DNA from 3 places in the Bradyrhizobium sp. CCBAU 45394 genome. Region 2 is predicted to be linked to each of the others. Evidence: riboswitches for the same ligand, from Rfam matches in the RefSeq annotation. Region 2 holds a riboswitch; each other region holds the start of a gene.

Region 1 (2,262 bases), on a different contig from region 2:
GTTTGGCGCTCCTTTCGCGATATGCGGCGGCTCCGGAAGTCGAGAGCAGCCTCAGTCAGCTGCGGTTTGCACTCGATGGCCAACGACGCCAAGCCGATCTTTACGCCGAGCATTTGGAGTCTGGCTCGCACCGCAAATCAACATGCTCGCCGGTATGTTGCTGACTTTCGCCAGGTGTCTTAGGCCTATTCAATACGGATCCTGTTGGTCGAGAAGGCGGTTGGATGGCGGACGTGCTCGATGAACCGCTGGGAAGCCGGGACTCGCATCAAATGCGTTCTGCTCGAGGCAGCAGTCCCGACCGCGCAAGCCGCATTTGCCCCTTCCACCGATCTGGCGTGCGGCCCCACGCGCACGCAGCTCCGATGGTCATTCCGACATCGCTGATTGGAGAGCGCTTCTACATCGTGGTCAACGAAAGAGATGCACGTCATTCCCGTAGCAGATGTCGCAGCGTTAGCTTGAGATATAATCTGAGAGGTTGACGGAAGAGTTCTCTTGCCGATAATCCAACTCGTCGAGGTTCTCCGGTTTGCATTTGATCCGGAGCTAAGAGGGAAGCCGGTGAAAATGCCGGCGCTGCCCCCGCAACTGTGAGCGGCGAGCCGCTGTCCAACGATGTCACTGAAGCCTGCGCGGCTTCGGGAAGGCCGGACAGCAGCGATGACCCGCGAGCCAGGAGACCTGCCCCGACATCTATTCGTCCGCGGGCGGGGTGTCCCGGTGGTGCGCTAAGCAGCCGTCGCACGCGCGACTTCCCCTGCCTGCGTCCGCCATGGCCTTTGCCCCCAACATGGGGTTAACGCTATGTCTCTTCTCTCCCTTCCGGTTGCCACGCTCGGAACGCCACGCATGGGTCCAAGGCGCGAGCTCAAACGCGCTCTCGAAAGCTATTGGGCCGGAAAAAGCAGCGAACAGCAGTTGCTCGAGGACGCAGCTGGCCTGCGTGCCGCGAACTGGGCTCGTCAGAATTCTATCGGCGTCACGGTGATTCCATCGAACGATTTCTCGCTGTATGACCAGGTGCTCGACACAAGTGTCATGGTTGGCGCCATCCCGGGCATCTACGCCTCGAAAGCCGAGTCCGTTTCGCTCAAGACGTACTTCGCCATGGCCCGCGGTTCACAATGCGACGACCAGGATGCGAGTTGCGGTCACGGACCGCGCGGATTTGGCGCACCCGCGCAGGAGATGACCAAGTGGTTCGACACCAACTACCACTACATGGTCCCCGAGTTTCACGGGGGACAGACTTTCAGACTGTGCTCTCGCAAGCCGATCGAGGAGTATGAGGAAGCTAAGGCCCTTGGCTTCCAGACCCGCCCTGTCCTGATCGGGCCGGTCACATTCCTAAAGCTCGGCAAGAGTGCCGATCCTGCGTTCCAGCCACTCTCGCTACTGGACGATCTGATACCGGTCTATATCGAGGTCCTGCAGGAATTGGCCAAACGCGGGGCAAAGTGGGTTCAGTTCGACGAGCCCTGCCTGGTTCTTGATCTGGGCGAGGTGGCGCGAAAATCCTTGCTACATGCTTATAACCGGCTCGCGAAGGAGGGGCCGGCCATCAAGATCATGGTTGCCAGCTATTTCGGCGACCTAGGCGACAATCTGGACACCGCCTTGAGCCTTCCAGTTGCCGGACTGCACCTCGATCTGGTTCGAGCGCCAGAGTTATTGGATCAGATCATCGCTGGCGGCCGAAGTGATCTTGTCATGTCTCTCGGTGTCATCGACGGCCGGAATGTATGGCGGTCGAATTTGTCGTCGCTCCGCCAGCGGCTGGAACCCGCGATTGCGAAGCTTGGCAAGGATCGTGTACAGATCGCCCCATCCTGTTCGCTGCTTCATGTGCCGGTCGATGTTGAACTCGAGACCGGACTCGCTTCCGACGTCAAGCGTTGGCTTGCTTTCTCGGTTCAGAAGATGCATGAGCTTGCAACCCTGGCGCGGGCACTCGCAGGCGACCAGAATGCTGCGCTAGCTCTTGCCGAGTCGGAATGTGCCGCGACTGTCCGCCGGACTTCCCCGAAAATCCGTGATGCCAATGTCGCTGTCCGGATGAGAGCGATCGACCAGACCATGCGCCGGCGCGCCAGCCCATTTGCCCGTCGTGTCGAGATCCAAAGCAATCGTTTCGGACTACCGGCTTTCCCTACCACGACGATCGGATCGTTTCCGCAGAGCACAGAGGTCCGGAATGCCCGTGCAGCGCATGCACGAGGCGCGATGAGCGACGAGCAATACGACCGGTTCCTCAAGGAG
Region 2 (2,262 bases):
GATCTCGTTGTTGAACCACGACCGCTCCGCGCCGTAACCATAGGCCTGGCTCTTCAGCGTCAGGTCCGGCGCCAGTTTCAGCTCGAAGCCGCCGCGCAACCAGACCTCTTGCGCTACGTTTCGGTTGTCGAGAACGTTGTAGTTGGTGTTGAAGGTGCGGTCGTCGATCGTGACGGCCCCGAGGTCGGTCCTGTTGAAGTAGGTGCCGGAAACAATCCCCGTCGTCGCATGCGAGCCGCTGAAAGCGATCGGCACCAGCGGCGCGCCCCAATAGGCCTTCCCGCGATCCTCGCGGTACTCGATCGCACCCCAGACCTTGAGGCTGTCGGAGATGCGGTAGTTGAGCTGGCCGGACACGTCGAGCGTCTTGGTGTTGGTGTCGTCGACAAAGCCGTTGAGCGAGGAGCGGCTGATGTCGAAGCGGTAGTCGAGGCCCTGAACGTTGGTGCTGCCGCCCGAGCCGTAATGCGCGCGGAACGAGTTCAGGGAGTCGTACGAGAAGTCTGCCTCGTTGCGGATCGCTCCGGTGTGCGGCTGCTTGGTGACGAGGTTGATCGAGCCGCCGGCGGCGCCCTCGCCCGAGATCAGCGAGGCCGGGCCCTTCAGGAATTCGACGGCCTCCAGATTGGCGGTGTCCATGATCCGCGAGGTCATGTTCTGCGGGCCGATCTTGATGCCGTTGTAGAGCGTGTTGATCTGGCTGTTGGTGAAGCCGCGCATCGAGAAGCCCGCCGGCTCCCCCGGCGCGTCGCCGGAGGTGACGCCGACTGCGCCCTGCGCCACCTCGGACACGATGCGATAGCCCTGCTCGCGCATGGTCTCGGCCGAGATCACCTCGACGGTCGCGGGCGTCTCGCGCACGGTGAGGCCGAGACGCGAGGCGCTCTCGGCCACCGCATTGCTGTTGAGCGGCGTTGGCGCCGCTTCGCCTGGCACGGCGGGCTTGGGCGCCGCCGATGCGGCCGCTGGCCTCCGCGGCGTCGCGCGGCGCGCGCTCTGCGCGTCCCGGCCAGCCGGCTTGGCCTGCTTACGGGACTGGGCGGGCGACACCTCGACAGGCGGCAGCGGTTCGCGGACCTGCTGCGCCAGCGCGGCGGGCAGATCGGCGACTGTAAACGACGTGAGAGCAGCAGAGGCGAGCAGGAAACGCGACCGTACAATACGGATAGAAGACACAGCGGGACCTCGGTATGACGTCAGTGGCACGTCACAGCGAACGAGGTCTCACCTTTGGCCTTTCAGCCGTCCGATGAAGCCGAATGTCTGTACTCCCCGACCGACATCTTCGCGTGTGACCACGGCTGACGGCAGGTCTCCTGGCTCGCGGGTCGTCACCACTTCGTCGCCTTCCCGGGACCGAGGACCCAGTGGCTTCTGACGAAGGATTATCCGCTTACAGTTGCGGGGGCAGCCGCGGCATTGGGGAAACATCCCCGCACCGCATTCCCTTTTCATCCCCTCTCGGGGGAAACCGTCGCGAGCATCTAGGATTACGATCGAGACAGAGTCAATGTGGCAGTTGCGGCGTTATTGCCACAGCGACCAACTTCCTTGGAGATAAGCATGGAAGGCGAGACCTTCCTCTGGCTGATACGCCATGCACCCGTCGACGGCGTCGCGGGGACGATTCACGCGCCGGACGCGCCCGCCGATCTCGGCGATCGCGCGCAACTGCAGGCGTTGCGGCAGCGCCTGCCGCGGGACTCTGCGAGCTATGCCAGCCCGTCGCGGCGCACGGTCGAGACGGCGCGCGCGCTGGGGCTCGAACCGGATCTGGTGGGCAACTTCAGCGAACAGGATTTCGGCGACTGGACCGGCCGGCGACATGACGAACTCGCCGCGAGCGGCGGCGAAGCCTACGCGCAATTCTGGAGCGACCCTGCGCACCTGAGACCACCGGGCGGCGAAAGCTTCGAAGATCAGGTCGCGCGCGTCCACCTGGGCCTGTCACGGATCGGAGCCGGGCCAGCTACGCTCGTCGTGCATTCCGGCACAATCCGCGCCGCACTGTGCATCGCGCTGGATCTTGCGCCGCAAGCCGCCCTGCGCTTCGTGATCGATCCGCTGTCGCTCACCAGGATCGACCGGCTCGCGATCGGCTGGCGCGTCGTGTCGGTCAATCAGCGCGTGGTGTGAGCCCGATCAGGCCGGGCGATCCGGCACATTGGCCTGCGCGAACGTCGCCATGCCGTTGTGAAGCGCACAGGCCGATCGCACCAGCGGCAGCGCGATGGCGGCGCCCGATCCCTCGCCGAGCCTGAG
Region 3 (2,262 bases), on a different contig from region 2:
GCCGTAGAACGAGGTCGACCACGGACCGGAATTGAGCGACGTCGAGACATTGCCAAGCCTGGTGTCGAACGAGCCGAAGCCGGCCTCGATGCGCGCGGCAACGGGCGGCCCGCCGACGCCGTTCCTGGTGATGATGTTGATCACGCCGCCGACCGCATTGTCCCCATAGAGCACCGCGCCGGCATTGCCGCGCGTGATCTCGATACGCTCAATGGAATTGAGCGGGACAGTGGAGAGGTCCACCTGCGCGATGTCGATGTCGTTCAGCCGCCGCCCGTTGATCAGCACCAGCGAATTGGCAGTGGCAAACGCGCCGAAGCCGCGCAGGTCGACGCTGGTCTTCGCGCCGATCTGGCCGCCATAGAGCGTCGTGATCTGGGCACCCGGGACTTGCGTCGCGATGATCTCGGCAAGCGTCTGCGAGGGCGCATGTGCGATATCCGCGGCCGTGATGACGGTCGCGGCGGCCCCGACGATGCCTCCGTTGCCGGCGACCGCCTCGTCGCCGGAGCCGGACGAGCCGGCGCCATTGCCTGCCGGCGCTCCGCTCGGGGCTCGCAGCCTCGCCGTGTCGCCATCGCCGATCGCCCTGGCGCGTGTGCGGTTCTGATCGTCGGGCCTGGTCACTTCGACCGGCGGCAGCTGCTCGGCGGCGGCTTGCTGCGCGAAAGCTGTGGGGAGATCGATCGCATGGAGGAAAACGGCAGCAACGATGCCGGCGCGAAGGCGCCTGGCGGCAGAGACAATACGGGACACAGTTGTAACCTCGGCATGACGTCAGTGGCACGTCACAGCGAACGAGGCTTTACGGCGGAGCAATCGATTGCTCCGGTGAAGCTAATGCCTGTACTCCCCGACCGACATCTTCGCGTGTGACCACGGCTGACGGCAGGTCTCCTGGCTCGCGGGTCGTTACCTTACGTCGCCTTCCCAGGACCGAGATTCCCAGTGGCATATGACGAAAGATTCACCGCTTACAGTTGCGGGGGCAGCCGTGGCGTTGGGACAATCCCGGCGTTGGGACAATCTCGCACCACGTTCCCTTTTGATCTCCGTGCGGAGAACCGTCACCGATCAATCTACGAGGCGGCCGTACGGAGAGTCAATCGACCGGTTGAACGATGAGCTGCAAACGCGAGGCAAACACAATCAGTCAGGCTTCGGCACCGCGCGCGTCGTGACCACCGCCCGCTCACCGGCATCGACAAGCTGACCGATGCCGGTTCGGCCCGCGAGCGCGCAGCGGACGATGTTCTCGGCGACCGACCTGCGGAACCCATGATCCTCGCCCCTGGGCCGATTGCGGCAAATCCGATCCAGCGCCAGCTTCATGTTGATCCGTGTACGGGTGTCGAAATGCGCGCTGATCATTCGCCCGGCCTCGATACGTGATGTTGGGGCGGAAACGCCCGACGATCGCCCGTGTTCCGACACGGGATCGCGCAATAGAGCGGCCGCCTACGCCCGCCCTCTCTGGCGCTGTGCCTGAGCCCAGGCCACCGTGACGTCGCGCGGCGGGATGTCGATGCGCCGGATCGGCGTCAATTCGCCCGAAGCGGAGATGATCGCGGTCTCCTCGCGGCGACAGCGCGGACACACGAAGCGGACCTCGCTCGGGGACGTCGACCAGCTCGAGCGTTTGACGTTGGCCGCCATCGGCCACGCGTCGCACTGCGAGCACGACACCAGAAACCGGCCGGGATCGAGCATACCCATTCCATCCGACTCCGCGTCCTGCCTGCTCCTACCAATGATTATGTCAGGTGAATCGTTCCGGTGCCCCGACACCGTCAACCCCTCAATGCCCAAGAGGGCCGGCGATCCCGGCCCCCAAGCTTCTGCAAACCGCTGGCCGCTCAGTGCGCGCCCTTGAGCGTGCAGGACGTGGTGCAGGTGACCGTGTTGCCATGGTCGCATGCCTTGCAGGCGGCCACGCACTGGTTCATGTCGCGGGGGTTGTAGGAGCTGTAGTTCCGCACGGGGCAGGCTGCGGTCGAGCCGGTGATGTCCTGCTCCTGGTTGCAGGCCGCTGTCATGAGCGCGAGGATGAGGACCGCAAGCAGACGCATGGGATTGCCCCGAAAAAGCACCGGCAAAGCAACATCAGCGAGACACGTTGCATTGCAGCGAGTCCCGGCATTCCCACTGCGAGCCATCGCGAATCGCGACGCTCGCTCCCGTCAAAGGATGCGTGCCAAATGTTAAGAACGGATTGCAGCCGCCTTCAGGCCGCAGCGCTGGTCGCGACCGCAGCCCGCGTCT

Evidence for each region. Region 2 has a riboswitch for cobalamin ahead of WN73_RS30775 (TonB-dependent receptor). Riboswitches for the same ligand answer to the same signal wherever they lie in the genome.
Region 1: it holds a riboswitch for cobalamin, as region 2 does, so the genes downstream of both, metE (5-methyltetrahydropteroyltriglutamate--homocysteine S-methyltransferase) here and WN73_RS30775 (TonB-dependent receptor) in region 2, are expected to answer to the same signal.
Region 3: it holds a riboswitch for cobalamin, as region 2 does, so the genes downstream of both, WN73_RS40690 (TonB-dependent receptor) here and WN73_RS30775 (TonB-dependent receptor) in region 2, are expected to answer to the same signal.

What each region holds. Positions count from the first base shown of each region.
Region 1 covers NZ_LBIX01000119.1:1,554-3,815, reverse strand. Annotated here, with positions in the region: cobalamin riboswitch at 504-706, shown strand; gene metE (5-methyltetrahydropteroyltriglutamate--homocysteine S-methyltransferase) at 808-2,262, shown strand, end outside.
Region 2 covers NZ_LBIX01000172.1:255,615-257,876, reverse strand. Annotated here, with positions in the region: gene WN73_RS30775 (TonB-dependent receptor) at 1-1,176, opposite strand, end outside; cobalamin riboswitch at 1,290-1,491, opposite strand; gene WN73_RS30770 (histidine phosphatase family protein) at 1,564-2,136, shown strand; gene cobT (nicotinate-nucleotide--dimethylbenzimidazole phosphoribosyltransferase) at 2,143-2,262, opposite strand, start outside.
Region 3 covers NZ_LBIX01000176.1:685,327-687,588, forward strand. Annotated here, with positions in the region: gene WN73_RS40690 (TonB-dependent receptor) at 1-756, opposite strand, end outside; cobalamin riboswitch at 871-1,084, opposite strand; gene WN73_RS40695 (hypothetical protein) at 1,150-1,371, opposite strand; gene WN73_RS40700 (hypothetical protein) at 1,459-1,716, opposite strand; gene WN73_RS40705 (hypothetical protein) at 1,857-2,069, opposite strand; gene WN73_RS40710 (hypothetical protein) at 2,225-2,262, opposite strand, start outside.